2 regions of the Bacteroides acidifaciens genome follow, and region 2 is predicted to be linked to the other one. Evidence: riboswitches for the same ligand, from Rfam matches in the RefSeq annotation. Region 2 holds a riboswitch; the other holds the start of a gene.
The links. A riboswitch is a leader RNA that binds a small molecule or an ion and turns the genes downstream of it on or off. The one in region 2 is predicted to bind thiamine pyrophosphate.
Positions count from the first base shown of each region.

Region 1: it holds a riboswitch for thiamine pyrophosphate, as region 2 does, so the genes downstream of both, thiS (sulfur carrier protein ThiS) here and CLIN57ABFB40_RS19390 (TonB-dependent receptor) in region 2, are expected to answer to the same signal.

Region 1 covers NZ_CAEUHO010000001.1:1,272,974-1,289,016, reverse strand. The annotation lists gene CLIN57ABFB40_RS05240 (winged helix-turn-helix domain-containing protein) at 1-79, opposite strand, end outside; gene CLIN57ABFB40_RS05235 (Rpn family recombination-promoting nuclease/putative transposase) at 289-1,248, opposite strand; partial or broken gene CLIN57ABFB40_RS05230 (PD-(D/E)XK nuclease domain-containing protein) at 1,313-1,804, opposite strand; gene CLIN57ABFB40_RS05225 (glycine zipper family protein) at 2,015-2,710, opposite strand; gene CLIN57ABFB40_RS05220 (ATP-dependent helicase) at 2,738-5,113, opposite strand; gene CLIN57ABFB40_RS05215 (RHS repeat protein) at 5,261-7,000, shown strand; gene CLIN57ABFB40_RS05210 (superoxide dismutase) at 7,076-7,693, shown strand; TPP riboswitch at 7,826-7,919, shown strand; gene thiS (sulfur carrier protein ThiS) at 7,980-8,180, shown strand; gene CLIN57ABFB40_RS05200 (thiamine phosphate synthase) at 8,185-8,802, shown strand; gene CLIN57ABFB40_RS05195 (thiazole synthase) at 8,879-9,655, shown strand; gene thiC (phosphomethylpyrimidine synthase ThiC) at 9,690-11,378, shown strand; gene thiH (2-iminoacetate synthase ThiH) at 11,454-12,578, shown strand; gene CLIN57ABFB40_RS05180 (HesA/MoeB/ThiF family protein) at 12,583-13,275, shown strand; gene CLIN57ABFB40_RS05175 (thiamine phosphate synthase) at 13,337-13,945, shown strand; gene CLIN57ABFB40_RS05170 (porin family protein) at 14,041-14,739, opposite strand; gene CLIN57ABFB40_RS05165 (outer membrane beta-barrel protein) at 14,929-15,441, opposite strand; gene ppdK (pyruvate, phosphate dikinase) at 15,661-16,043, opposite strand, start outside.
Region 2 covers NZ_CAEUHO010000005.1:508,531-524,573, forward strand. The annotation lists gene thrA (bifunctional aspartate kinase/homoserine dehydrogenase I) at 1-1,157, shown strand, start outside; gene CLIN57ABFB40_RS19370 (cofactor-independent phosphoglycerate mutase) at 1,164-2,372, shown strand; gene thrC (threonine synthase) at 2,384-3,685, shown strand; gene CLIN57ABFB40_RS19380 (thiamine diphosphokinase) at 3,817-4,443, opposite strand; gene pnuC (nicotinamide riboside transporter PnuC) at 4,440-5,018, opposite strand; gene CLIN57ABFB40_RS19390 (TonB-dependent receptor) at 5,031-7,280, opposite strand; TPP riboswitch at 7,281-7,377, opposite strand; gene CLIN57ABFB40_RS19395 (mechanosensitive ion channel family protein) at 7,507-8,409, shown strand; gene CLIN57ABFB40_RS19400 (DJ-1/PfpI family protein) at 8,460-9,071, shown strand; gene CLIN57ABFB40_RS19405 (hypothetical protein) at 9,127-9,378, shown strand; gene CLIN57ABFB40_RS19410 (O-acetylhomoserine aminocarboxypropyltransferase/cysteine synthase family protein) at 9,453-10,739, opposite strand; gene CLIN57ABFB40_RS19415 (Lrp/AsnC family transcriptional regulator) at 10,916-11,386, shown strand; gene CLIN57ABFB40_RS19420 (alpha-L-fucosidase) at 11,821-13,206, opposite strand; gene CLIN57ABFB40_RS19425 (DUF5040 domain-containing protein) at 13,209-13,985, opposite strand; gene CLIN57ABFB40_RS19430 (hypothetical protein) at 14,000-15,748, opposite strand; gene CLIN57ABFB40_RS19435 (right-handed parallel beta-helix repeat-containing protein) at 15,756-16,043, opposite strand, start outside.

The DNA of each region.
Region 1 (16,043 bases), on a different contig from region 2:
AAATGAAAAATAGCAAAGCCATTCGTCTGTCTGGATCCACAATTCGCACAAATAACAAATTACTACAAATAGTTCTCATAGTATTTCTTTTTATATATTTTTCAAGCACAAAGGTAACATTATTTAATTAATTCGCGAATAAACCGTAACAATATCTATAGTGCGAGAAACAATATTCTCGCAGTTTCAGCAGAGTATCCTATTTTATGAATAAAAAAAACGCTCCCAGTACAAATGGAAGCGTTGTCTTTATCATTTTAAAATTCACATTTTTCGGGGGCAATCCTTCTACAAACTTTTTATTTCTTCAATGGATAGTCCTGTAACTTGCGAAATGGTATCAAGTGGAATATTCAAAGATTTCATATTATGTACCATTTCTCTTTTTTCTTCCATACGACCTTCCATAAGTCCCTCGGCACGGCCCTCAGCACGACCTTCTGCATGACCTTCAGCACGACCTTCTGCACGGCCCTCAGCACGACCTTCCGCACGTTCGGTATATATATTGTCACGTAGAATTACTATATTATCCAAATGACGATAATAAGCACTTAATTCTTCTTTAGTCATCTTATCCAGTTTCAGGCGTTGACGAGCCTCATCCAACCCCGGTGCTGTCGCACCATCAGGTATATCACCAGTATTCATATAATAAATCCATTCTTCCAACGGACTCCGGGCCACTTGATTGAAATCATTGACCTTCAGAATATAATATTCGGGATAAAGCTGACTCACACTATCTACTTTGAATGTCTGTTTCTGGAAAGGAGTCAATTCCAAAACATCTCCCTGATGGATTCCGCGGAATTCAGTTTTTCCATGATATACGATATCCTTTCCACTCCCTAAAGAGAAATATACAATATTGACACTATATACTTTCCTTACTTTGTCATACCCTTCCCCGCGGTTTATGTATTCGGTCACCAATTTAGAAGTGCCGAATAACATACGTTGAAAATACGCATACTCATTATTGTTTTGAACTTCAATTAAAATGAGTTCACCCTTTGAGTTTTCCGCAAGCATATCCACCCGATTATACTTGTCAAACTCGTCCTCTTGATTACTTTCACTTTCCAACAGTTTCTGAATGACTATCTTTTCATTTAGAAGAGTGGTTAGAAAGCCCTCGAGAACTGCAAAATTGGCTTTATTACGCAACAAGCGTTTCATTGCCCAATCGAAACGAATATAATTACTTGCCATAAGTTCGTCTCCTTTACCGTTTTCTTTTTTCATGCTAACAAAGATAAGCAGAAAATGTTTGATTTCAAGTATATATGATTCAATTATTTATTTCTGTCTAAGAATATTCTATCTCCCACTCTCCCAAAGTCCGCGTTGCGCTATCGAAATTCGCTCCAACTTTTACAACCTTACGATGATCTATCTCATAAGGAATGGCATATTGTTTACTATTGATTTGTGCAAACGCTTCTTCGGGAGTTCCGTCTACCTTAAACTCAAGCACATAAATCGCATCAGGCATCTTTATCACTACGTCAGCCCTGCCAATGGCATTCTTGACTTCTACATCCACATATTGCCCCATCAAACGGAATAACAAATAAAATATGGTTTGATAGTGTTTTTCCTGATTGTTTTCCAAATCATAAGGTATAGAAGAGAAGAAAGAACGAGTACGAAGAAGACATTACTCAATGTCACCTTTCATCAAGTCTCTTACGAAAGAAACTACATAGAAATTACTTTCACGGGTTGGCTGGTTGAGATAGGAAGGAATCAGCGTCTCAATAAAGCCTATTTTAACTTCTTCGTTCGAATAGCCTAATGTTAATGCTTTTGTTGAAACATAAACAAAGATAACGTTTTTACGCATACCTTGTATAAATATGAGCCGAATTTGAGATTTGCCCCATATTATTGTCGTTTTAAAATAGTGACGCTATCCCACCAACATAGTGACGGTATGTGCTCAGGATAGCGTCACTATCCCAGGCACATACCGTCACTATATTCAAACCGGATATTTCCGGCTGTTTCCTTAGTTTCCGCGCTGTGTAGGCAGGGTAAATTCCTGCGAATCGCAAATCATTCCGTTCTCGTCCGCCACTGCTACACGGAAAGTCACTTCACCGTCTTTCAGTTTCTCGCCCGCATGAATCGAGGCAGTGTAACGGATGCCTTCGCTCGGAAGGATTTCCTCTATCATCACCGAAGGAGAGATGCCGAGATGCTTCACCTTTCCGACCGTTTCTACGACAGGAACCACATTATATACAGGCTTCCGGCCTTCGTTCATAATTTCAAAGATTATCTTACTGTTCTCCCCTGCATCAATCACATGACTGCGGTTATCATCAATAAAACGAATCCTGCGCAATTTCAGTTGGGCAAGCGGGCGCTGAACCTGCTGCGGCTGCTTCTTGTATTTCTGAACACGGACTTCACGCATCTCAGGAACATAAGCGTCATCTTCTATCGGAGCTTGTTTAGGTGCAGTCAACGCGCCTCCGATAGCTGCTCCGGCAATAGTTCCTACAATATTTCCGATGGCAGAACCACGGTAACCGCCGCGCCAGCCACGATTATTATCCCCGATAAGCCCGCCTATCGAACTTCCCAGACTACCACCGATAGAAGCACCTGCTACGATAGCTCCCGGATTACCCATACGCCCCGACGCACATCCGCTCAAAATCAAGGCGGAAAGCAAAATTACTGTTAGTTGTTTCTTCATGAACCTCTCTATTTAGTGTTACTTCTCTTATTCTACCACCTTAAAACGAGCGAAACGCAATAATAGTTGCTTGTCACCCGCATTTTTAAAATGAATGGTGGCTTTTGCGTTATCTCCCGTTCCTTCTACTTTCATCACTTCTCCCAATCCGAAACGTTCGTGCTCTATCATTTGTCCGGCTTGCACTCCTGCCGCCGATGCAGAACCGGAAGACGACACCTGAGCTCCCCCACTGCTGACTACCGCACTTACCTTCTTCAAGTTTCTCGGCACACTGGGAGCTATTATCTGCACCTTCGGCCGTTCACGCTGTCCAAAAGAAGAGGTACTTCCGAAAGGTGCACGCGATGGAGAAGCAGAACGGGTAAATCCGCCTTCTATCTCTCTGCGGAAGCGTCCCGCACCTTCATCAACCAAACGGCTGACTCCTGCTTCGTGCGGCATCCGTAAATAGTCAATATCAATATCCCGCAAGAAACGGCTGGGACTTCCAAACTCCATCTTTCCATAACGGAAACGGGTTTTGGCAAACGACAGATAACAATGTTCTTCCGCACGGGTAATGGCTACATAGAACAAGCGGCGTTCCTCTTCCAACGCACGTGGCGAATCTCCTACCATACCGCTAGGGAACAGGTTTTCTTCCAGACCGACTACAAACACGTTCTTAAATTCCAATCCCTTGGCGGAATGGACGGTCATCAAAGTTATCTTCTCCCCGTCATCCGCCTTATCGGAATCCTGGTCGGTAAGTAACGCAATCTCCGAAAGGAAATCAGTTAGGGATATATTCAGATTGCCTTCTTCCTGCCGTAAAGCACAGAAATCATTCATACCGTTTACCAACTCTTCTATGTTTTCCTTACGGCTCAGATTCTCAGGAGAAGTGTCCTGGCAAACATCATTGATAATGCCGGATTGACGGATAATATCCGTTCCAATCTCGTATGCGTTCTTATCTGCCTGGTCGGTAATAAAGCCTTCTATCAACTCACGGAAACCTTGAAGTTTCGCATGTGTCCCTTTGTTGATATTCAAGCCATAGCTCAACGGTTCGCAAAGCGCTGCCCACAGGCTGACTCCATTATCGGTGGCTGCCGATATTATCTTGCCGACGGTAGTATCTCCAATGCCACGGGCAGGATAATTGATGATACGCTTGAACGCTTCTTCGTCATTCGGATTCACCACCAGACGGAAATAAGCGATAACGTCTTTTATCTCCTTTCGTTGGTAGAATGAAAGTCCGCCGTAAATCTTATAAGGCATCGTCCGCTTCCGAAGAGCTTCCTCAAAAATACGGCTTTGCGCATTCGTACGATACAAGATAGCAAAATCCGCATAGCCGTAGGAATGTTCGCGGCGCAGTTCGGCTATCTTATTCGCCACAATATCCCCCTCTTCCACATCGCTGTATGCTTGGAACACACCGATAGCTTCCCCTTTCTCTTTCTCGGAGAATACGGCTTTCCGTATTTGGCGCTCGTTCTTCTCAATCAGGCTGTTGGCAGCACAGACAATGGTTTGCGTAGAACGATAATTCTGTTCCAGTTTAAAGACTTTCGTATCAGGATAGATTTTCGTAAAATAAAGGATATTGTCAATATCCGCTCCACGGAAAGAATAGATGCTTTGTGCGTCATCCCCTACGACACAGACACGCTGGTTCTCTTTGGTGAGTTGCAGGACGATGCTATGTTGGGCATAGTTGGTATCCTGATACTCGTCTACGAGCACATAGCGGAACTGCTCCCGATAGCGGGCCAGGACTTCCGGGAAGTCACGGAACAAGATATAGGTATATACCAACAGGTCGTCAAAGTCCATGGCTCCCGCCTGGCGGCATCTTTCCCAATAACGGGTATAGATGTCGCGGATAGCGGGCATCTTGGCTGCCATATCGCCTTCGTACGCTTCCTTATTGGCAGCATATCCCGTAGGAGTGACCAGATGATTCTTGGCGTTGGAGATGCGGGATTGCACAGTCCCTGGCTTATAGGTCTTTTCGTCAAGCCCCATTTCTTTGATGATGGAACGGAGCAGGCTCTTACTATCGGCAGTATCATAAATGGTAAACTGGGAAGTAAATCCGATATACTGTGCTTCGGCACGAAGGATACGGGAGAAAATGGAATGGAAAGTCCCCATCCACAAATAACGCGCCCGCTCCATACCCACCTGGCGGGCAATACGCTCTTTCATCTCACGCGCTGCCTTATTGGTAAAGGTCAGTGCGAGGATGTTCCACGGATTGTAACCGTTCTCCAGCAAATAGGCAATTTTATAAGTCAACACGCGCGTCTTCCCCGAACCCGCACCGGCTATCACCAGTGAAGGACCGTCGTTGTAAGTCACTGCTGCACACTGACTCTCATTCAGTTCCTCTATATAATTGGTATTCATAACAGCATTATAAAAACAATGAGGTTTTTTAACAAACCCTCGGCGTTCAATTTTGTTCTCAATACAAAAGTATAACATTCATTCGAGAATGAAGGTATTTTTACGATTTTTCATCACTAACTATTTTAACCTAACCCCCCAAAAGCAATGAAAAGAGGTATATTTTTATCGATTATTTTGAGTTTAGCCCTGGTCGCCTATATTCCACAGGCCATGGCACAGAAGCAGAGCCGCATGGAAAAACTGCTCAGGTATCTGAATGACAACGACGCTGACAAATGGCAGAAAAACCGAGAAAAGGTAGACGATGAAACGCAGGCATATTATGCCGAGGAACTGGAACTGCTGGATGTCCTCAACGAACTGTGGAACAACCAGAGCGAACAGGCTGCCACCAATTATTTCGGTTGCTACGAGAAGGCAGCAAAAGCCTACTTCCCCAACATCTGCGAAGAGGAGAAAATTCAGATTTCCAACGTACAGGACAAAGCGGAGCAATCTATTATCTACATATTAGAGGCTTCGAAAGACCGGATTCCGTTCAGCCGGACATTGATGGACAGTATCCATTCAAGCGGTTATCCGGCAGACTCCGCACTGATGCAGAAGATACGGGATATCCGCGAAATGGCATTACTGGAAAGCATACTGAAAGCACCCGCACCCAGTATTTATCAGACATATATGGCGGAATACCCGAACGGGAAATTCGCCTCCCAGGTCAACGCTGCCGAGAACAAGCGGCTCTATCAGATTGTGAAAAGCAATCCGACACAGGAGAATTTCAAGGCTTTCTTTGATAATCCCGCCATGCAGAAGTTCTTCACGGACAAGGATACCCGTCCGTTTCTGGCTGAAGCCCAAGCGTTATATGACAATTATCTGTTCCACAGCATCGACAGCCTGCGGGAAGGGGGAAACGCGACCGCTATCCGGCAAATTATCGACGACTATAAACATACTCCTTACCTGAACACCACGGCACGTACACACTTGGGTGACCTTGAGTATCTCAGCGAGAAAGCCGATTTTGAGCTTTTGAAGCCGGCTATTGTCAGTTCTGAATCTCTGGGACTGTTGCAGGAATTTCTGAGTACGCATAAATACAAAGAGTTTCGCGACCAAGCCAATGCGTTACGGACACCGTTTATCCTGCAAGCCATCATCTCCACTCCTACTTCCGTGAAATATTATAATGCGGGACGACTGATAAAGTCTGCCGAAAACGACAGCACAGGAAATATCTCGACCACTTATTCGTATGACGATAAAGGGCAACTCGTCTCTACTCTTTCACTGACCATGAAAAACGGGCAGGCAAGCAATGAAGTACAAACGAACAGGCTATATGACCCACAAGGTCGCTGCATCTTTGAAGTACAGACGAATCCGAAAACCAAGACGGACATTTACCGGCGGACATGCCGCATCGGTGCCGATGGAAGCATCGAGAGCGATTCACTTAAATATACGGACGGAAAGCTCATTATCAGCACTTATAACAAGCAAGGACTGCTGACCGAAGCCAAGGAATACAATAAGAACGGTGAACTCCAGGCATACACCGCGAATAAATATGATGATAAGGGCAGACTGGTCGCATCACAACACCAGAACCTGCTTTTCGCCAATTCCCCCGACCAGGTTATCTCGCAAAAGGATGCTTATGAGTATGATAAATACGGTTACCTGACGCAGATTGTCTACCAGCGGATTATGGGCAACAACCAGAAAACGTCCGGCTGCCTGACCTGCCTGTACGATAAATACGGGAACCGGATTGATGGAAATTCTTACTACGAATATGACAATACGGGACAATGGATTTACCGTACGAACCGGGACAACCCGAACGAAGTGGAACGTATACAGTATATTTATAAATAAAACAAGATACTGTGAACATTTTGCGGAAGGCTTCTGTTATTATAGTATATCAAGCCAATTAAAACTTGTAACATTATGAATAGTATATTAATGTCTTTAATTATAATGACCATGACTTACGAAATGCCTAAACTTCCTTACGCAAACAATGCGTTGGAACCTGTAATCAGTCAGCAAACAATAGATTTCCATTACGGAAAACATCTACAAACGTATGTAAATAATCTGAACAGCCTCGTTCCGGGAACAGAATATGAAGGTAAAACGGTGGAAGAAATCGTTGCCACAGCACCGGATGGAGCTATATTCAATAACGCCGGACAAGTATTGAACCACAACCTGTATTTCCTGCAATTTGCCCCGAAACCAACAAAGAAGGAACCGGCAGGCAAACTGGGAGAAGCTATCAAACGAGACTTCGGCAGCTTTGAAAACTTCAAGAAAGAATTCAACGCAGCAGCAGTAGGATTGTTCGGCTCGGGATGGGCGTGGTTGTCCGTTGACAAGAACGGCAAACTGCACATCACCAAAGAAGGAAACGGCAGCAACCCTGTTCGTGCCGGATTGAAGCCGCTTCTCGGATTCGATGTGTGGGAACACTCTTATTATCTGGATTACCAAAACCGCCGTGCCGACCACATCAACGCCTTGTGGGACATTATCGACTGGAATGTGGTTGAAAAAAGAATGTAACTGGATTTATTAACTAAACTATACTAATGAAAAGGTCGCTGTGAAAATCACAGCGGCCTTTTTTTACGACAATAATGAAAAAAATCTGATGATTTAGTGTTTTTCTGTTTCTTTTTCGCTTACTTTGCCTCCGTAAAGACAAAGGGGTGCCCCATGAGGGGCTGAGATTATACCCTAGGAACCTGATGCAGTTAGTACTGACGTAGGGATTGTGTTTCTTCTTATCGCCTTTCTATAAAAGCACGCTCTTTGTATTTACTTTCAACTTATTTATTCTGATAGGACAATGAAAGTACAAGTGAACAACAAAGAGGTGGAAATGATTCCCGACTCTACCCTTACACAACTGACAGCGCAACTCGAACTTCCGGTTCAGGGCATCGCTATCGCCGTAAACAACAAAATGATTCCACGCACCGAGTGGAAACGTTTCACGCTTCATGAGAACGACAACCTGGTTATTATCAAAGCGGCTTGCGGGGGATAACGGAATGGTCAGTCTACAATTTATCACGCATCAGACCGAACGGTATTCGTACCTCGAATCGGCACGCATGGCTCTCGAAGGCGGATGCAAATGGATTCAATTACGCATGAAGGAAGTTTCTCTCGAAGAGGTGGAAGCAGTAGCTCTGCAACTGAAACCGCTTTGCAAAGAGCATGAAGCTATGTTAATTCTCGACGACCACGTCGAACTGGCCAAGAAGCTCGAAGTGGATGGAGTGCATCTGGGTAAGAAAGATATGCCTATCGACCAGGCACGACAGATACTCGGAGAAGCCTTTATCATCGGTGGTACGGCGAATACATTCGAAGATGTCATACAGCATTACCGTGCCGGAGCCGATTATCTCGGCATCGGTCCCTTCCGGTTTACTACTACCAAAAAGAATCTGAGCCCTGTACTGGGTTTGGAAGGATATGTCGCTATCATGTCGCAGATGAAAGAAGCGAACATCGAACTGCCTGTCGTGGCTATCGGTGGAATTACCGCTGAGGATATTCCCGCCATTCTCCGTACAGGAGTCAACGGGATTGCCATGTCCGGCACGATTCTCCGGGCGGAGAATCCGGTAGAGGAAACACGGAGAATCATTGATAGTGATTAATAATTTGTCAGATGATAAATGGGATTTTAATTCAGACAGAAGAACAAAATTTGAATAATCAACTAAAATACACAAAATGGAAAAGTTAGTAATTGCAGGACGCGAGTTTAACTCCCGCCTTTTCCTGGGAACAGGGAAATTCAATTCCAATGAAGTAATGGAACAGTCCATCCTGGCTTCGGGCACAGAGATGGTTACGGTTGCCATGAAACGTATCGACATGGACAACAAAGAGGACGACATGCTGAAACATATTATCCATCCGAATATCCAGTTATTGCCCAATACTTCCGGCGTGCGCGATGCGGAAGAAGCTATATTCGCCGCACAACTGGCCCGTGAAGCCTTTGGAACAAACTGGCTGAAACTGGAAATCCATCCCGACCCCCGTTATCTGCTTCCCGACTCTATCGAGACATTGAAAGCTACGGAAGAGCTGGTGAAACTAGGCTTTGTCGTATTGCCTTATTGCCAGGCCGACCCTGTGCTCTGCAAGCGTCTGGAAGAAGCCGGCGCAGCGACCGTTATGCCGCTCGGTGCTCCGATTGGCACAAATAAAGGTCTGCAAACCAAAGAATTCCTGCAAATCATTATCGAACAAGCGGGTATCCCCGTTGTAGTGGATGCCGGTATCGGCGCGCCAAGCCATGCTGCCGAAGCGATGGAGCTGGGAGCTTCTGCCGTATTGGTGAACACGGCAATCGCCGTTGCCGGAAACCCGGTAGAGATGGCAAGGGCTTTCAAAGTTGCCACCGAAGCCGGAAGACAGGCTTACGAAGCGGTATTAGGGCTGCAAGCCGATAATTTCATAGCGGAAGCAAGCTCACCTCTGACTGCTTTTCTGAATAAATAATCATGAATAAGTAGTTGACAATAAAACAACAATTATGGAACAAAGAATAAAATTCCCCCGCTCTCAAAAAGTATATTTACCCGGCAAACTTTTTCCGAATATCCGTGTGGCTATGCGGAAAGTGGAACAAGTGCCCAGTGTCAGTTTTGAAGGCGAAGAAAAGATAGCGACACCGAACCCCGAGGTATATGTATATGACACCAGCGGACCGTTCAGTGATACAGAGATGAATATCGACCTTAAAAAAGGGTTGCCGCGAATGCGCGAAGAATGGATTGTCGGTCGCGGTGATGTGGAACAGCTTCCTGAAATCACCTCTGAATACGGACGGATGAGACGGGATGATAAAAGTCTCGACCACCTGCGTTTTGAACATATCTCCCTGCCCTATCGCGCGAAAAAGGGAGAAGCTATCACTCAAATGGCATATGCGAAAAGAGGCATCATTACCCCCGAAATGGAATACGTAGCCATCCGCGAAAATATGAATTGCGAGGAATTGGGAATCAAGACGCATATCACTCCCGAATTTGTCCGCAAGGAAATAGCTGAAGGTCGTGCCGTACTGCCTGCCAACATCAACCATCCGGAAGCGGAACCGATGATTATCGGACGTAACTTCCTGGTAAAAATCAATACGAATATCGGAAACTCGGCTACTACTTCGAGCATTGATGAAGAGGTGGAAAAAGCATTGTGGAGCTGCAAATGGGGCGGTGACACTCTGATGGACCTCTCCACAGGAGAGAACATCCACGAGACACGCGAGTGGATTATCCGCAACTGTCCCGTTCCGGTCGGCACGGTTCCTATCTATCAGGCACTCGAAAAGGTAAACGGTGTAGTGGAAGACCTGACTTGGGAAATCTACCGGGACACTTTGATTGAGCAATGTGAGCAGGGAGTGGATTATTTTACGATTCATGCGGGTATCCGTCGCCATAATGTGCACCTTGCCGACAAGCGGTTGTGCGGCATTGTCAGCCGTGGGGGAAGTATTATGAGCAAATGGTGTCTGGTTCACGACCGGGAAAGTTTCTTGTACGAGCACTTTGACGATATTTGTGATATTCTGGCAGAATATGATGTAGCGGTATCCTTAGGTGACGGACTGCGTCCGGGTTCCATCTATGATGCCAATGATGAAGCCCAATTTGCAGAACTGGACACGATGGGAGAACTCGTGCTCCGCGCCTGGGACAAGAATGTGCAGGCATTTATCGAAGGACCCGGTCATGTGCCGATGCACAAGATTAAGGAGAATATGGAACGCCAGATTGAGAAGTGCCACGATGCGCCATTCTATACGCTCGGCCCGTTGGTGACGGATATTGCTCCGGGATACGACCATATCACTTCTGCTATCGGTGCAGCACAGATAGGCTGGTTGGGTACGGCAATGCTTTGTTATGTAACTCCGAAAGAACACCTTGCCTTGCCGGATAAAGAGGATGTACGCGTAGGAGTCATCACCTATAAAATTGCCGCTCACGCCGCAGACCTTGCCAAAGGGCATCCGGGCGCACAGGTACGGGACAATGCACTGAGCAAAGCGCGTTATGAATTCCGCTGGAAAGACCAGTTCGACTTGTCCCTCGACCCAGAACGGGCACAGACATATTTCCGTGCAGGACATCATATCGACGGAGAATATTGCACGATGTGCGGCCCGAACTTCTGTGCGATGCGGTTATCACGTGACTTAAAAAAGAGTAAGAAGTAAAAAGAGGGAAAAGGTTCTGACAACCTCTCAACCTCATTTTTCAATTCTCAATTTTTAATTTTTAATTTAATAAGAATGTTCTCAGACGAATTAGAAAAAATATCCTGGGAAGAGACGACAAAAGCCATCTATTCCAAAACAGATGCCGACGTACGCCGTGCGCTAGGCAAGAAAGAGCATTTGGACGTCAACGACTTTATGGCGCTGATTTCACCCGCTGCCACTCCTTATCTGGAAGTGATGGCACGCCTCAGCCAAAAATACACGATGGAACGGTTCGGCAAAACAATCTCCATGTTTGTCCCGCTCTATCTGACCAATTCATGTACTAACTCCTGTGTCTATTGCGGCTTCCACATCAGCAATCCGATGAAGAGGACGATACTGACAGAGGAAGAGATTATCAATGAATACAAAGCCATCAAGCGGTTGGCTCCTTTTGAGAATCTCCTGCTCGTGACGGGTGAGAACCCTGCGGCAGCCGGAGTTCCGTATATCGCCCGTGCGCTGGATTTGGCAAAGCCTTATTTCAGCAATCTACAAATTGAGGTAATGCCGCTTAAAGCGGAAGAGTATAAGGAACTGACAAAACATGGACTGAACGGTGTAATCTGTTTCCAGGAAACTTATAACAAAGCAAACTACAAGACGTATCATCCAAGAGGCATGAAGTCTAAATTTGAATGGCGTGTCAACGGTTTTGACCGCATGGGACAGGCAGGTGTACATAAGATTGGCATGGGTGTCCTTATCGGTCTGGAAGAATGGCGGACAGATGTAACGATGATGGCATATCATCTGCGCTATCTGCAAAAACATTATTGGAAAACCAAATACAGCGTAAACTTCCCACGTATGCGCCCATCGGAAAATGGCGGTTTCCAACCGAACGTTATCATGAACGACCGTGAGCTGGCACAACTGACATTCGCCATGCGTATCTTCGACCATGATGTGGACATCTCCTATTCTACCCGCGAAAGCGCAGAAATCCGGAATAACATGGCAACACTGGGCGTAACAACCATGAGTGCGGAAAGTAAGACAGAGCCGGGGGGATATTACAGTTATCCCCAGACATTGGAGCAGTTCCATGTCAGCGATGAACGGAAAGCGGTTGAAGTGGAACGTGATTTGAAGAAGTTGGGGCGTGAACCGATTTGGAAGGATTGGGACCAGTCTTTCGATTTTAAAAGATAAGCGGATGCGATACGACAGGCAAATAATTCTTCCCGAAATCAGAGAGGAAGGTCAGAGAAAACTGCAGAAAGCAAAAGTACTTATTGTAGGTGTGGGAGGGCTGGGCTCTCCCATCGCCCTTTACTTGGCGGGTGCCGGTGTGGGGTACATCGGACTGGTAGATGATGACGTGGTAAGTATCAGTAATCTGCAGCGGCAAGTGCTTTATTCCGAGAAAGAGTTGGGCAAGCCTAAGGCAGTTTGTGCAGCGGAACGGCTCTCTGCCCTCAACAGTGAAATCAAGGTAGCACACTACCCTACCCGGCTGACAGAGAATAATGCCCGTGATATTATCCGGAAATATGACATGGTTGTGGATGGCTGCGACAACTTCGCTACACGTTACCTGATTAATGATATTTGCATCGAGCAGGGAAAGCCGTACATATACGGTGCTATCTGTGGTTTCGAAGGACAAGTTTCAGTATTCAATTACGGCAACCGGAAGAAAAGTTACCGTGACCTTTATCCTGACGAAGAGGAAATGAAGCGTATGCCGCCACCACCTAAAGGGGTGATGGGAATAACTCCCGCCGTCGTAGGAAGCATTGAAGCTACGGAAGTCCTGAAAATAATTTGTGGTTTTGGCAACGTTTTAGCGGGTGAACTATGGACTATTGACTTGCGGACATTGCAATCTAACAAATTTTCACTATAAACGTTGGTTTGTGATATAGTTAATTGCTAACTTTGCTAAACAATCCAAGTTAACAAAGGAAATGAAATTAATTGTAGTCACCACCCCCACTTTCTTCGTTGAAGAAGATAAGATTATTACCGCTCTTTTCGAAGAGGGTCTGGACATTCTACATCTTAGGAAACCGGAAACTCCGGCTATGTATTCAGAACGATTACTGACACTTATCCCGGAAAAATATCACCGTCGCATTGTCACACACGAGCACTTTTACCTGAAAGAGGAATTCAACCTGATGGGAATCCATCTGAATGCACGTAACCCGAAAGAGCCGCATGACTATGCGGGACACGTCAGTTGCTCCTGTCATTCTGTCGAAGAAGTAAAAAATAAAAAGCATTTCTATGATTATGTTTTCATGAGTCCTATCTATGACAGTATCTCTAAAGTGAACCACTATTCCACATATACAGCCGAAGAATTGCGTGAGGCCCAGAAAGCTAAAATCATTGATTCTAAAGTAATGGCATTGGGCGGTATCAATGAAGATAACCTACTTGAAATCAAAGATTTCGGTTTTGGCGGAGCTGCCGTACTGGGTGACCTTTGGAATAGGTTTGATGCTTGCTCGGACCAGAATTACCTAGCTGTGATTGAACATTTCAAGAAGTTGAAGAAGTTGTCGGATTAAAGAGAAAAACTTATATTTATTAATCTTATTCACTCAATAATAAAAAAGCCGTTGCGAATCATCTTCTGCAACGGCTTTCTTTTTTCTATAGATATTTACCAGAATTTATATCCCACGCTGATTGCAAAATTCATATTTTTGCCACCACCGGTTTGTAATTTAGTCAATCCGAACTGTCCGTCCAGCCCAACAATAAATTTATTATATTCCAATGCCACTCCAACACCTAAACCAAAATCAAAACGATTCAGTCCTTTCGCTCCTGACAAGTCTTCACCAGTTTCATCTTCAAGATCTTTAATAGAAACATCAGTACTTTGTCCATTATATTCAAGAGTTACTTTGTCTATATCTCCAAAAGTATTAAACTTTACCTTAGCTTCATCTCCCTGCATTTTAACAGTAGCCTTCGTTTTACCACCTACACCATAAGCCAAATAGGGACCTGCACTAACAACCAAATTTGTATTATCAGCCACATTAAAACGAGCAGCAGCCATTACAGGTAATTCCAGATACATTTGCTTCACAGTCACTTTAGCACTAGCTCCCATAAATTCTCCACTATCAACTTTTGTTCCTTTAGTAGAAAAGAACAAAGAAGGCTGCAATGACCACATATCATTGAATGCATACTCTGTTCCAACCCCAACTCTGAAACCAACTTTCGCTTTCATGTCATCCGTCGTCCAGTTACTGACATTCATACCAACCTTGGCATTCCAACCTGTAATCTGAGAAAAACCTGTTACTGAAATCAGTGCAAATAAAACAAATAATACACTCTTCTTCATAATTTTAAAGTTTTAAATTAATACTCAAGGATTTTATTTTCCTTATTGCTTAACAATGCAAATGTATAATTGCAATTCGTATTAAACAACTTTTTCGTTAACAAATGCGTAAATTATAGAGTTTATATATAAAAAAAGGGAATTCCCTATTTTAGAGAACTCCCTTTCCTATTTCTTGTTCGTTTTTTATCAGAATTCGTAGTGAAAGCCAAAAGACAAGTCTTCGCTACCAAATGAAAATCCGTAACCGTTAGTGCCATAAACATAATCATCCCTATATCCTAGAAAACCACATTTAGTCACCAGACTGAAATGGTCGTTCAATTTTATAGCAAGTCCCGGTTTAATACCTAATTCAAAACCGCCTTCAGAATCTCCTTTCCATTTTACAGAGGAAACTCCGATACCACCGTCTAAAAACAGACGTACCACTTTATTTTCATAATAAGAGTAGCGAACGTAAGGAGCAAAACTGAAAGCATTTTTAAAGCCAACTGTCTCTTCGCTGTTATGTGCAAATCCCAATGTAGCTCCGACTGCCCATTGCTCACTCAAATTATATCCAAGCTCCGGCTCTATCAAAAAAGAAGTATTATCAGCATCATCATTATGCCACAATGCAACATTACCACCTACATAGAACTGAGCTTTAGCAGACAATGCTACCATTACCACAAAAAACAAAATTACAATCTTTTTCATTTTATCGTTGTTTTTAATTAAACACTACGGGGTGACTCCCCGAAATACCTTATTTTCCGGGGTGCAAAAGTATAACCCTTTTCTTGATAAAACAACTTTTTAGTTAGTTTTTTATAAAATACACAGTTTTAGTTTACATAAAAAAATAGACTGCAAATACCTTTACAAGTATTTACAGCCTATTTATCAGATAGTTAAGTACCTAACCAGTGTATTCAACTATCCCTCAATAGCTGCCTGCGCCGCAGCCAGTCTTGCGATAGGCACGCGGAATGGAGAACAACTAACGTAGTTTAGTCCTACTCTGTGGCAGAACTTCACTGAAGAAGGTTCGCCACCATGTTCACCGCAAATACCACATTTCAAATCCGGACGGATAGCACGGCCTTTTTCTGTTGCCATACGAACCAATTGTCCCACACCATTCTGGTCGAGAACCTGGAACGGGTCTACTTTCAAAATCTTCTTTTCCAGATAAACAGGAAGGAAAGAAGCAATATCGTCACGAGAATAACCGAAGGTCATCTGCGTCAAGTCATTTGTACCGAATGAGAAGAATTCAGCAGAAGAAGCAATACGGTCGGCTGTCAAAGCTGCGCGCG
Region 2 (16,043 bases):
AAGGTGCTTCGGAAACAAATATCTCTTTTGTTGTCGATTCCAAATCCTTGCGCAAATCACTGAACGTGATTCATGACTCTTTCTTCCTGTCCGAATATCAGGTATTGAACCTCTTTATCTGCGGTATCGGTACGGTGGGTGGCAGCCTGGTAGAGCAGATTCGTTGCCAGCAGCAAAAACTGATGATGGAGAACGGGCTGAAACTTCATGTGGTAGGTATCATTGATGCAGCTAAAGCGATGTTCAGCCGTGAAGGGTTCGACCTTGCCAACTTCCGCGAAGAACTGAAAGAGAAAGGTAAGGACAGCAACCTGCAGACTATCCGTGACGAAATAGTCGGCATGAATATCTTCAATTCCGTATTTGTAGACTGTACGGCAAGCCCCGACATAGCATCGCTCTACAAGGATTTGCTGGAACATAACGTCTCCGTTGTAGCCGCCAACAAGATTGCTGCTTCTTCGGCTTATGAGAACTACCGCGACCTGAAAACGATTGCCCGTCAACGTGGCGTGAAGTACCTGTTCGAAACAAACGTAGGTGCGGGACTTCCGATTATCAATACAATCAACGACTTGATTCATAGTGGCGACAAGATATTGAAAATTGAAGCCGTACTTTCGGGTACATTGAATTACATCTTCAATAAAATCAGCGCCGATATTCCTTTTAGCCGTACCATCAAGATGGCGCAGGAAGAACGTTATTCCGAACCCGACCCACGTATTGACCTCAGTGGTAAGGACGTCATCCGCAAACTGGTGATTCTGGCACGCGAAGCCGGATACCGCATCGAACAGGAAGATGTAGAGAAGAATCTCTTTGTCCCGAACGATTTCTTCGAAGGTTCTCTGGATGACTTCTGGAAACGTGTTCCGAGCCTTGACGCTGATTTTGAAGCCCGTCGCCAAGTACTCGAAAAAGAAAATAAACACTGGCGTTTTGTAGCCAAACTGGAGGATGGAAAAGCCTCTGTCGGTTTGCAGGAAGTGGGAGCCAACCATCCGTTCTACGGCTTGGAAGGCAGCAACAATATCATCCTGCTGACTACGGAACGTTATAAAGAATATCCGATGATGATTCAGGGATACGGTGCAGGTGCAGGCGTGACTGCTGCCGGAGTATTTGCCGATATTATGAGCATCGCAAACGTTTAACGCCTTATGAAACATATTATCATATTGGGAGACGGAATGGCCGACTGGCCGGTGAAGTCATTAGGGGATAGGACGCTCCTGCAATATGCAAAGACGCCTTATATGGATAAATTAGCCCGCATGGGGCGTGTCGGACGGTTGCATACCGTTGCCGAAGGCTTTCATCCGGGTAGTGAGGTGGCCAATATGTCCGTATTGGGATATAATCTTCCGAAAGTGTACGAAGGTCGCGGTCCGCTCGAAGCGGCGAGTATCGGTGTAGACCTGCAGCCGGGAGAGATGGCGATGCGTTGCAACCTGATTTGTGTGGAAGGGGAGATTCTGAAGAATCACTCTTCGGGACATATCTCTACGGAAGAGGCGGACGTATTAATCCAATATCTGCAAGAGAAACTGGGCAACGACCGCGTGCGTTTTCATACGGGAGTCCAGTATCGTCATCTATTAGTTATTAAAGGAGGAAACAAGGAACTGGACTGTACTCCACCGCACGATGTGCCTTTGAAGCCTTTCCGTCCGCTAATGGTGAAACCATTGGTGCCGGAAGCTCAAGAGACGGCAGACTTGATTAATGACCTGATTCTGAAATCACAGGAATTGTTGAAAGACCATCCGTTGAATCTGAAACGTATGGCCGAAGGCAAAGACCCTGCAAACAGCATTTGGCCTTGGAGTCCCGGTTACCGTCCGCAGATGCCTACCTTCTCCGAAACATTCCCGCAGGTGAAGAAAGGAGCGGTTATCTCTGCTGTAGACTTGATAAACGGAATCGGTTACTATGCAGGCTTACGCCGCATCGCAGTAGAGGGAGCCACCGGACTTTATAATACGAATTATGAAAACAAAGTAGCCGCCGCTTTGGAAGCCTTAAAGACGGACGACTTTGTTTATCTGCATATCGAAGCCAGTGATGAGGCGGGACACGAAGGGGACATCGACCTGAAACTCCTGACTATCGAGAATCTCGATAAACGTGCCGTAGGCCCTATCTATGAAGCTGTGAAAGACTGGGACGAGCCTGTGGCGATAGCCGTATTGCCCGACCATCCCACTCCTTGCGAGCTTCGTACGCATACTGCCGACCCTATCCCGTTCCTTATCTGGTATCCGGGTATCGAACCGGACGAAGTACAGACGTATGACGAAGTGGCGGCTTGTAGCGGTAGCTACGGTCTGCTGAAAGAAGACGAGTTTATAAAAGAGTTCATGAAATAACGCATCCGATTATGATTTATTATAGTACAAATAAGCAAGCGCCTAATGCTTCACTGCAAGAAGCGGTAGTGAAAGGGCTTGCTGCCGATAAAGGGCTGTTTATGCCTATGTCCATCAAACCGCTTCCACAAGATTTTTACGATTCGATTGAAAGCTTGTCCTTCCAGGAGATTGCTTATCGTGTAGCCGATGCTTTCTTCGGTGAGGACGTTCCTGCCGATACGTTGAAACAGATTGTGTATGACACTTTAAGTTTCGATGTGCCTTTGGTGAAAGTATCGGAGAATATCTACTCACTCGAACTTTTCCACGGTCCGACATTGGCTTTCAAGGATGTGGGGGGGCGTTTTATGGCGCGTCTGCTTGGTTATTTCATTAAGAAAGAAGGGCAGAAGAATGTCAATGTGCTGGTAGCCACTTCCGGTGATACGGGAAGTGCGGTGGCTAACGGTTTCTTAGGTGTGGAAGGTATTCATGTATATGTACTTTATCCGAAAGGAAAAGTGAGCGAAATACAGGAAAAGCAATTCACCACATTAGGACAGAATATTACCGCCCTCGAAGTGGACGGAACATTCGATGATTGTCAGGCATTGGTGAAATCGGCTTTCATGGATAAGGAACTGAACGAACATCTTTCCCTTACTTCCGCCAATTCTATCAACGTTGCCCGCTTCCTGCCGCAAGCATTCTATTATTTCTACGCTTATGCCCAGTTGAAGCGTGCCGGAAAAGCTGACAATGCAGTAATCTGCGTTCCTAGCGGAAACTTCGGAAATATCACTGCCGGTCTGTTCGGTAAGAAAATGGGATTACCAGTGAAACGTTTCATTGCGGCTAATAACCGTAACGATATATTCTACCAATATCTGCAAACAGGCGAATACAACCCGCGTCCGTCTATTGCAACCATCGCTAATGCCATGGACGTAGGCGACCCGAGCAACTTTGCCCGTGTACTCGATTTGTATAAAGGTTCTCATGCTGCTATCTCCGCCGAGATTTCGGGAACTACCTATACCGACGAACAAATCCGTGAAACTGTGAAAGAGACTTGGAAAGAACACCATTATCTGCTCGACCCTCATGGGGCATGTGGCTATCGTGCATTGGCAGAAGGTTTACAACCGGGCGAAACAGGTGTATTCCTCGAAACAGCCCATCCTGCCAAGTTCCTCGAAACAGTAGAAAGTATCATTGGTGAAACGGTGGAAATACCTGCCAAATTGCAGGAGTTTATGAAAGGTGAGAAGAAGAGTCTCCAAATGACGAAAGAGTTTGCAGACTTTAAGAAGTATCTGCTTTCGCTCTGATCTTCATCTTTCCATTAAGGAGTTTGTGCCACTCTATTGGCATGGTCGTGCCATTGAGGTGTCACGGCTGTGCCAACAGGGTGGCACTGCTTTGACAATGGCTTGGTACAAGTCTGCCGTTTAAATGTAGTTTACACAAAAGCCAGGAATATCAAATACTCTCCTGTACAATGAATGGTAAACTCATCGGCTGTTGCTTCATTCAGCGTACCTTGCCACCAGTTGGTGAAGTCACTGAGCGGATAAACCAATCCTTCCTCCTTTAATCCTTTTGCTCCGAAATTGATAATCGAAATCTGCTGTCCGGGATGGGACTCGAATGTCTGTGTACCGTTCACAGACATAAATACACCGTAGTCCGTAATTGTCCTTATTTCCATGCCCTCTTTCATATAGTCAATCAGCAGGCTGATATTTCCCAGTGTATGGTCTTCCCGTTTGCCGGTAGCTCCGACAATGGCAATCTTACGGAATCCTTTCTCTTGCAGAAAGTGAACAGCTTTGGTTTGGTCGTTCGTTTCCTGGTCGGCTATCTGGTGTACGATAGAAGAGAAACGTTCTTTATATTCCGGTGAAAGAGAATCACCGTCACCGATAATCACGTCCGGTGTATGTCCACGAGAGATATATTCATTGGCTGCACCGTCACAACAAGCTACGAATTTAGCTTCTTCCAACATTCGCAAAGGAAGAGTGTGAGTAGGATATTCACCGTTAGCCAATATCACGGCTTCGGGCATATAGTCTTCGTTTATCATTGTATGCTCATTATTTTTTTCCATTTAAAGTAGCCAAAGATAGCTATAATGGAGTAAAGTCCGTATAAAGCAGAAGTAAAATAAAGGTCTTTATAAATATACAGTCCGCAACAAACGATGTCTACAAGTATCCAAGCAAACCATTGTTCGATATATTTGCGTGCCAGCATCCACATGCCGACAATGCTCAGTGCCGTGGTGAAGCTATCCAGCCATGGTACATTGCTGTCCGTGTATTCAATGAGTATCCAGGCAATGCCGATAAAGGCAACGATGAATATCAGCAGAAGCGGAAGATAGCATTTCCACGGTGTATGTATGATGGGAAGGGCAGATTGAGTCTGTTTTTCTTTCCTCTGTCCCCACATCCAAAAGAACCAGCCATAAACGGCGGCTATCAGATAGTAGATATTGATGCCAAAGTCAGCGTATAATCCTGCTTTGTAATATACGAAGATATAGATAGCAGGCATGATAATCCCCGCTATCCAAAGATAGATACTTGCCCGGTATTCCAACCAAAGGTAGACTAAACCGACAATCGTACCGAATATTTCCAGAAAATTCATTTCCATAGCCCTGTGGTATTAAAAGCGGATAGAAACATGTCCCATGACGTTTGTTCCTGCCTGCGCTGCATATCCGGCATAGTTTCTCCGATTCTCCACCGTATCGGTGTAGTCGCTCGAAGCCCAACCGTTGTTTTCATATTTTTCATTAAACAGATTGTACACAGTGAACCCTACCGTGACTTCTTTCAACACCTTCTTGGGACGGAAGGAGTACGCCAGATTGAGGTTATTGACAAAATATTTATCAAGAGTCAATTCTTCTACTTCCGCATTTGTCATATACTGTTTGCTTACGAACTGTGATTGCAAAGCTGCTTCGAATCCCTTATAAATAAATGAGAAGCGGTTATTAAATAGAAAGTCGGGTGAGAAAGCGATGTGAGTGTCTTTATGCTTGATCTGAACAGTCGGGAGGGAAGTAGAACTACCGTCGTCATTATAGTGGTAGCCCGGCAGGCTTTCTACAAAATCTTGGATGCGGTTTTTGCTCCATGTAGCGTTGATGTCCCATTGAAACCATTTACACGGTTTGATTCCCAGCATTAGCTCGACTCCCATACGATAACTGTCCGGCACGTTTTCGGTCAGTGCTTCACCTATATCGTTTAAAGCTCCGGTCAGAACCAGTTGGTCGGTATAATCCATGTAGTAGAAGTTTGCACCTGTCGTCAGCCATTGGTTGGCGAAAGTATATCCTGCTTCATAGTCGAGCAGTTTTTCAGCTTTGGGGTATGAATCCGGATCGCTATCCGTATAATTGTTTCTTGTCGGTTCTTTTTGGGCTACCGAGAAAGAGGCATAAACGCGATGGTTGGACGTGATGTTCCAGTTTAACCCGACTTTCGGGTTAAAGAAATCGAACTTCTTGTCTACTGCCAGTGGACGCAGGGCATTTTTGCTCCAGTCATATTTATCATTGTTTCCGTCGATGGTATAGTCGATGTGTCGATACTGAAGATCGGCATACGCGCTTAATCCTCTGGTAAGATCGTAGTTTGCTTTCAGATAAATATTGCCATCGGTCTTTTTGGATTTATTGCGGTAATATTCATGGTCGGGAGATAGAGTGCCCACATAATTCTTCACCCAGGGAACTCTTCCGAAGTTATTGCCCCGGTATTGATTCAAACCACCTCCTAGAGACGCATTCAGCCTGTTGACCGTATAATTGAGAGAAAAAACGCCGCCACCGAATTTGTTGTCCATCTTCTTCTGACGGACTAAATCGCTTTTGGTTATTTCGGTTCCATCAATAGTGAATGGTTTCAGGCCATATTCTATAAGGGATCTGTCGTCTTTGTACTCTTCGTAATAGCCATCGCCTTTGGTGTAATGCAAGGCAACATTCAGATTCCAGGCTGTCGAGAAAGTATGATTGAAGAGAAGCTGATAATTCTTTTGCAGATAATTATCCGTTTGGTCGTCATAAAAATGCTTGTTGCCGTTGGCGTCGGTGTACATCTCGCCACAGGGGTTGTAGCGTCTGCCGAAATCCTCCATTTCCTTTTTGGTTGCGTATCCCCAGGCATGATATGTCTTTTCTTTTCCAGCAAATGCAATCAGTTTCACAGATGTGTTTTCTGCAAAATAACCTCCTTGCAGGTAGTAAGAATTCAGGTCTACCGAAGCGCGGTCTATGTATCCGTCCGTACCGATATTGGAAAGACGGGCGTCAAACGTCCAATGGTTATTGAGCAAACCGGTTCCTACTTTCACCGTTTCCTTGTGCGTGTTGAATGAACCGTATGAACCGTTGAATTCGGCATACGGCTTCATGGATGCACCTTCAGTCTGCATATTAACGCTGGCTCCGAAGGCACCTGCCCCGTTGGTAGACGTACCTGCGCCTCGTTGCACTTGCATATCTTTTACGGAGGAAGAAAAGTCGGGCATATTTACCCAGAACAGATTATGGCTTTCGGCATCGTTCATCGGTATGCCGTTTACCGTGATGTTGATACGTGTACCGTCGGTTCCGCGCACACGAAGAGTCGTGTAGCCGATACCTGCTCCTGCATCCGATGTGGTCAGTGTAGAAGGAGTCATGCTTAACAGATAAGGGATATCCTGTCCGAAGTTAACCTTCTTCAATTCTGCTTTGCCTATATTGGTGAATGCCACGGGAGTTTTGGCGGTGGCACGCGTGGATACTACCTGCACTTCTTGTAGGTTTACTACTTTCATACTATCCTTTACACTCGTCTGTGCATGAACAGAGATGCCTACGCCCGATAAGGCGATGGCCATCCATACAACTTTTTTCATCTTGCTTACTAATTAGTTCTCTACGCCGGCATTACCCGGATCAGATTCTATGGGTATGTTCTCAGCCCGTCATGTTAAGGCACCCCTACCAGTGAATCGGTTACAAAAATACAGCTTTTGCAGGAGGAAAGCAAAAAAAACTTTTAGATTCACTAAAAACAATATAACTTTGTAACTTATTAGAATAGCCATATAACTGTTTACTCATTTAATATACATTTTAATTATGCTATTATTACAAGCAACACAAGCTGCGGATTCTGTACAAGTGGCCGCAGATAAATTAATGAAAGAAGCGATTGCCAATGCTGACGGATTGGACAAACTCTCGCTGATTACCCAACAATTGATAGACTTTGCCATTCGTGCCGGAGAACGTATACTGATTGCGGTCATTGTTTTTATCGTCGGACGTTTCCTTATCTCTATGCTTAATAAGTTTGTCGGGCGTTTGATGGATAAAAGGAAAGTGGATGTAAGTATCAAGACTTTTGTAAAAAGCTTGGTGAATATTACGTTGACCGTACTGTTAATCATTTCTGTAGTAGGTGCTCTTGGCGTTGAAACCACGTCGTTTGCTGCTTTGTTGGCTTCTGCCGGTGTGGCTGTCGGTATGGCTTTATCCGGTAATTTGCAGAATTTTGCGGGAGGCTTGATTGTATTGTTGTTTAAGCCATATAAAGTGGGAGATTGGATAGAAAGCCAGGGAGTTTCCGGTACAGTGAAAGAAATACAGATTTTTCATACTATTTTGACTACTGCAGATAATAAAGTGATTTACGTGCCGAATGGTGCAATGAGTAGTGGAGTGGTAACCAACTATAGCAATCAGGAAACCCGTCGCGTGGAATGGATTGTTGGGGTAGATTATGGAGAAGATTATGAGAAAGTGCAGAAAATCGTTTATGATATTCTTGCTACTGACCAACGTATCCTGAAAGAACCGGCTCCCTTTGTGGCTCTTCACGCGCTGGACGCCAGCAGTGTGAATGTCGTAGCACGTGTATGGGTAAATAGCGGAGATTACTGGGGTGTTTATTTCGATATCAATAAAGCGATTTACGAAACCTTCAATGAAAAAGGTATCAACTTCCCTTTCCCGCAACTTACAGTACATCAGGGAAATTAATTATGATATGCCGATTCTTCCCGTATCTTAAACGTTAGAAAAATGATGTTATGAGCAACGAAATTCTATATATCCTCCTGCCGGATTATGCGGCACACGAAATTGTATATCTTTCACAAGCCATAGCCTCTGATGAGTTCGCTCTGAAAGAGAATCCGAAATATGTCAATAAGGCTGTCGCTCCGACAATGGAGCCAGTAAAATCCATCGGTGGCTTCCGAACTTTACCTGATTATTCGTTTGAAACGATGCCCGATGATTATGCAGCGTTAGTGCTGATTGGCGGTTTTGGTTGGACTACTCCTGTTGCAGAGCTGGTTGTACCGATTGTTCAACAAGCCATTGAGAAAGGAAAGATTGTCGGTGCAATCTGTAATGGAGCTTCATTCATGGCAAAACACGGATTCCTCAATGCAGTCAAGCATACCGGCAATGGCTTGGAGCAGCTACAACTTTGGGGCGGTCACAACTATACTCATCCTGACGGATATGTCCATGCACAAGCGATCTGCGACAAAAACATTGTGACGGCAAACGGTTCGGCAACGCTTGAATTTGCCAAAGAACTGCTTCTGCTGCTTGAAAACGAAACGCCAGAACGCATCGAAATGTACTATCAGTTCAACAAGCAAGGCTTTTGCTTGCTTTCCGGTAAACAATGATTGTATGGATATTGAATCACATGGAATACGAAGTATTGAATCATAACAAATGACTATGGATTGTATTTCTAAACGTATCGAAGAAATATCGTCCAAAAAAGCCTTTTTGGCATTTTTGGACGAACTGAATAGCAGTTTCCTGACAAATTCTGAAGAATGGGAAAATCGGACAATAGATGAATTTCTTAACGCCATGCAATCGTGGATAGAGGATTATTCTTCATCAGAGTTTAATGATATTGATTGGGGAAAGGTTGATTATTCGTTGCTTGCGAGGATTCTATATATGGGAAAAATATATGAATAGAAATGTCATATTTGATTATAAAGAAATAGAACGAACAATCAAAGATAATCATCTTCCATTTCAATGATTGAATGTTAGATTTTGGCAAGTGCCTGATCCAAATCCGCAATCAGGTCATCGATATGTTCTGTTCCAATGGATAGGCGTACGGTGCCCGGATAAATTTCCTGTTCGGCTAGTTCCTGTGCATTGAGCTGCGAATGGGTCGTGCTCGCCGGATGGATCACCAATGATTTCACGTCGGCCACATTGGCAAGTAGGGAGAAAATCTCCAGACTGTCGATGAAGCGGTGTGCCTCTTCTTGACCGCCTTTTACCTCGAAAGTGAAGATAGAACCAGCACCGTTCGGAAAATAACGCTGATACAGTGCATGGTCAGGATGATTGGCCAATGACGGATGGTTGACTTTCTTCACTTTCGGATGATTGTTTAAGAAATTCACTACTTTCAATGCATTTTCTACATGACGCTCTACACGTAAGGAAAGAGTTTCCAGACCTTGCAGCAGGATGAAAGCGTTGAATGGGCTGATAGTTGCTCCGGTGTCGCGCAACAGAATGGCACGGATACGTGTAGCGTAAGCGGCTGGACCGGCAGCGTCTACAAAGCGTACTCCGTGATAGCAAGGGTCGGGTTCCGTGAGTTGTGGAAACTTGCCGGAAGCTACCCAGTCGAACTTGCCGGAATCGACGATGACTCCACCTAGTGACGACCCGTGTCCGCCGATGAATTTCGTGGCTGAATGTACTACGATGTCTGCGCCGTGTTCGATGGGGCGGATTAAATATGGAGTTCCGAATGTGTTGTCAATAATCAGAGGTATTTGGTGGCGGTGGGCTATTTCTGCCACTGCTTCTATATCAATGATATTAGAATTCGGATTACCTAATGTCTCGATAAATACCGCTTTTGTATTCTCTTGAATAGCCTTTTCAAAGTTTGATAAATCGCTTGGGTCAACAAAAGTCGTTGTGATGCCGTAGCTGGGTAGGGTATGCGCCAATAGATTATAGCTTCCGCCATAGATAGTCTTGGCTGCTACAATATGGTCGCCGGCACGAGTGATATTCTCAAATGCATAAGTGATAGCGGCAGCACCGGAAGCGACAGCCAGACCCGCTACTCCACCTTCAAGGGCGGCTACACGCTGTTCAAAAACTCCTTGGGTAGAGTTAGTCAGACGACCGTAGATATTTCCCGGATCTTGCAGACCGAAACGTGCGGCTGCATGGGCGGAGTTGTGAAATACATAAGAAGTAGTCTGGTAGATAGGGACTGCACGGGCATCTGTTGCCGGATCTGCCTGTTCCTGTCCTACATGTACTTGTAAAGTCTCGAAGTGTAATTTCTTTGTTGCCATAATCGTATGTTTTTGAGGTTGAATAATCTTGTTTATTTTCTTGCAAATTTATTGGATATAGAGTTATCGAACAATATATGACGAAAGTATAGAAAATAATGCTATTTTTGTGACGTTATATAGAATGAATGATTTGTTTCATTTCTGAAATTCACCTTTTAGAAGAATATTATTCTATGAGTGCATTGGAGAAACTGGATAAAGTAGATTTGCAAATACTCCGTACTTTGCAAGAGAACGCCCGTCTGACCACCAAAGAGCTGGCTGCACGGGTGAGTTTGTCATCAACCCCTGTATTCGAACGTCTCAAACGTCTCGAGAGTGGCGGTTATATAAAGAAGTATATCGCCGTACTTGATGCGGAAAAGCTGAATCAGGGATTTGTGGTATTTTGCAGTGTGAAGCTCAGGCGGCTGAATCGGGATATTGCTGCCGAATTTACCCGAATCATACAGGATATTCCCGAAGTGACCGAATGCTATAACATATCAGGGAGCTATGATTACTTATTGAAGATTCATGCTCCCAATATGAAATATTATCAGGAGTTTATTCTGAATGTATTAGGTACGATTGATAGCCTGGGTTCGTTGGAAAGTACTTTTGTGATGGCTGAGGTGAAACATCAGTATGGAATACATATTTAGGCTATTCCGAATAGCCATGATAATTTTTATTCTTGCAATTGTGTATTCTGAGAATTATCCCATACATTATAAAGTTCTTTACCTATCGGGTTTTCCAGCATTTCGGGAGTGGGAATCTGCAAAGTTTCTTTCATGGCATCTATATTTACTTTTAATTATCAATATCACAAAGATAGACTGATTTTTCGATAGATGGTTGTCCAATATAGCTGTCTTTCGTGTGATTTCGTTTATCAGGTTATTGCATAATGCTGAATGGATAAACTGCCATCATACTCTTGTATATCTTGACTAGCTTGTTACCATAATCAATAATCATGTATTTGATAAATGGCGCATGCCGAATTCGTCTATAAATAGATGCATCATTAAAAATAAAAAAGTATGCATATGTTTGCTTGATGCAGTAATAATTAATTTTCCAGTGCTATTGATTACTCCAATATAAGTTCTATAACCGGTAACTCGACATTTGGGCGTTCTACAGGTAAAGTGATGATAACATCGTCAGCTCCTGTATTTTCGGTCATATGGCTTCCTTTTTGGGTTTCAGTCCGAAATTTTAGTTCTGAATTGTCATTCAATAATTGAGCATATTTGATTTTTCCTTTATATTGTTTTAGATATAAGGATTTGAATGGCCATTCTAACACGTGTATATACAGTCGGTTAGTATTGGGGTTATATGTGAGAATACAATTGTTGGGACAAGCATATTCAGTTGGTGCGGCGGTACATCCATAAATGGCGCTACTATGAAAACGCATCCAATGTGCCAGGCCGTTTAAACGTTCTATAGCACGTTCGTCAAAAACACCTCTTGCTGTTGGGCCAACGTTTAGTAATAGATTTCCACCCTTACTGACAGTTTCGGCTAACATGACAATTAGTTGATGTACACTTTTCCAACTGTATTCATCACGATGGTAACCCCATGAACCGGAGAATGTTTGACAGGTTTCCCAAGGAACTCGTTGGCTGTTTACTGTGGGCCACTGTTGTGGCATGAATTGTTCTGGAGTAATGTAATCCCAGCCTTGGTTATTCTCTGTTAGTCCGAGGCGGTTGTTTATAATAATCTGTGGCTGCAATTTTCGTGCTAATTTAACAATACCTTCTGCATCCCAGTCTTTACTATTCTTTCCATTTTCTCCTTCAGCATACGTATAATCCATGAAAAGTTCATCAATTTGTCCAAATTCAGTGAGCAATTCGGTTAATTGGTTTTTCATATATTCCCTGTATTTTGCCATGTTACGGTTCTTATTTAATTCTTTCAAGAGTTCGGGGGTTTGTGGCATTTGGGGGTGGTTACGGTCAATGGTGAAATCGGGATGATGCCAATCTAATAGCGAATAATAAAATCCTATACGTATGCCTTCGTTACGAAAAGCATTAACTAACGGCTTTAGGATATCCTTTTTATAAGGTGTATTGGTTATTTTATAGTCCGTATATTTACTGTCCCACATACAAAAACCATCATGATGCTTAGCCGTAAAAACCATATATTTAACTCCGGCTGCTTTTGCCATATACGCCCATTCTTCCGGATTATACAAATCGGGATTAAATAATTTTTTGTAACGGTTGTAATGTTCATCGGACATTTTTTCTCTGCTTTTTACCCATTCGTGGCGAGCAGGCATAGCGTAAAGTCCCCAGTGGATAAACAGACCAAACCTGTCATGTGTCCACCAAGACATACGTTCTGATTGGTTTAATGAGGAATTATATTGATTTTGAACAATATGTGTCGCATTCGTCTGTTGACAAACGAAAGATAGGAGAAAGAGGGTATATATAATAGTTCTTTTCATACTTAGTGCTTTATAGGTAAAATTCTGGTCATTAAATCTACAAAAATAGCTGCCATTCGTTGCTGCATATATGATTGTTCGCCCCGTATAGGATGATGTCCATAAGCTATGCCTTCTGTAACCTGAATATCCGTGGAATATAATTGGCTGAAAGGTTTTCCAGTGACAGGATGTAATACATTTTTTGAGAATCCGATATATTTATCAAATTCAATTAAAGGAAATCCCCATTTAGCGGCGAGCTTTCTGATACTTTCATTATAAACGGTGCGACAATCATGCCAGTGTGTACATAATACAATAATTGCAGGTTTACCATAAGGAGTATTATAGTATTTGGATGTAGTATCATTACGTAATTCATAGCATTCCGTGAGGTAACGTTTGATGACATAATCATAGGCTGCCGCGTAATTGCTGCGATCAAATGGTACTTCATAATCCGTGTATTTATCTTTCAGTTGAAGTTCTTCATAAACATCTTTATTATGTACTTGCATAATGACTAATGCATCAATATCTTCTAGCTCTTCTTTGGAGTAGAGGGTGCCATTGACCATTCGATTAGCTGTGTTGGCTATGGCTTCTCCGCCTATGGCTCGGTTAATGGCTTCGGCATTCAGTTTGCGACAACCGATTTCGAACCAACCGTTTTGCGGAGAAGCGAATGAGGCTCCTGTCAATAAGATATTGTATTCTGTTGTTTTTGACAGGTTTTGTGCCGCTGCTATTCCTGTGAAAATATAAAATAACAGCACGGTTAGAAATGTCTTCTTCATATTTTCTTGTTTTTTTATGGTTTATCTATAATTCTGTATTTATCTACAGTAGGATTTAGCCCTTGTTTTAAATCGTGATACAATGGAGGTTTGTTAAAGTCAAAACTATAAGGCTCATAAAGTGTGGCACAATCCGGATGAGTCTCTCCGAATAGTTTGTATTCTTTCCATAACCGGTCATAATTATCGATGGCTTTACGAATACTTTTTGTGTCATATTGGCCATTTATATCTCCTTCGTAGCCTTTGAGCATGATAATCCAACCCTGTTCATAGATTGAATATAAAAGTAATCCGTATTTGGCGGAAGTTTGTAAGTAACGCTTTAGTTCCGGATTGCCTGTTTGTATTTTGTCGGCTAATGCTACAATCTCTTTCCAGATAGCAACACTTTGGGCTTTTTCTAGTATGATTTTATGAGTTAGTCCTTGTTCTATAATAGTTTTGAGATTCTGTCTCAATTCTTTCTCTCCTCCGATGAATTGATCTCTCGTCCACCATACATTGATGGGGAGAATTAAAGAAGCTCTTCCTCTGACAATCGCGTCAGCAGACAAAAGAGAAAGACGATGAAAACGTTCGATGTCTTTTCCTTTGAATCCGTTGGCCATGGCATATTTCTTAAATAATTCCTTTTCCGGTAACGACATCTGGTTTGCCCAATTGGCCAATATTGCAACGTTTATGTCGCACCATAATTCATTTTTGATATAGGGTCCTCTCCAGCCTCCTCCTCTTGACCATGTCCAAATACCAGCAAAATTGGGATTTGATTTTAACTGGTTCAAACAGTAAGGCTGGGAGTCTGATTTTAATTCTTCAAATCCATTAAGTACACCGTCTGCAATATAGTTCGGGTATGCTCCTTTGCCTTCATATTCGCGTTGACATTCAATTTCTACAATTTGTTTGTGCTTACCTATTCCTAATGTAGGGTTGAATTTATACGTTCGGTGATAATCCCCCTGTACATGTTTTATGCATAGATATAGATTGGGGTGAGGCTCAACGTTGTTTGTTACGGAAAGGTAATATTGGGGATTGATATGGAAGTAGCCGAAATCCCATGTACGGTAGAAGATTTTTTTATTTTGGCGTATGCACACTTCGTCTCTCAGCAGATTTATTAGGTTACTGTGTATTTTTTCTCCTCCATCGGTTTTATATGTAGAATTATGTTCCCATGATTTTTCGTTTCTGGGTATGGGGCCATTGCCAGTGTGGTAAGGAGTATTTTGCAAGTAAGTTTCTCCTACGCGAATAACCAGACCGTCAAGTTTCGGGAAACGTTTGAATATTTCTTGAAGCATGATTCGGTGTATCTCTTGTGTTTTGGGGCGAGTGAAGTCAATTCGTCCTGTCGCGTCACAAATTTCATTTTTATAAATTTCCACCAGGCGTTTGGGAAGTACGATGATATCAGTAAAGTAATATGCTTCCAATCCGGCTTTATGGATAGCTTCGATCTTGTTTTCTATGCGGGTGGCAACAGAATCGATCCATAGACACTCTTTAGAACCGGCAGGACATATTCTCGGGTCTAAACTGCTATATGTTATGGCTGTATGTACAGATTGAAATTCATTAACTACTTGCGCGTTAAAACCATATTGCACTAAATTCCCCGGTTCATTGAACCATGTGTTTGTAAAAGGTTCACCCGGATTATGATGAACCATATCCATAACAATAGGAGTTTGAGCAAACAGGCAACTCCACAGTGTGTTCGCTAGCAAAAGGACTGGAAATAGGTGTTTTCTCATGATAATATTATTGATTGTTATTAGTAACTTGTTGATCTTCGATAGAATCAAAACCCTTTTTTTGTTGTTTTATAGAATTGATTAATTGTACTCTATCCGGTAAGGAAGTGCGATATTTATCTATATATAGTCCGCATTTCTCTAATTGGTATTCTGTTATAGAGCTAACTCTCGGAATATTTTTCAGGCTTTTTAGAATAGATATTTCTCGGAATTTTAAGTTGGGAATAACCAAGTCTGTATTACTGCCGAAGTATGAATATTGAAAATCTTCATCTTTCCCTTCTTTTCGTAA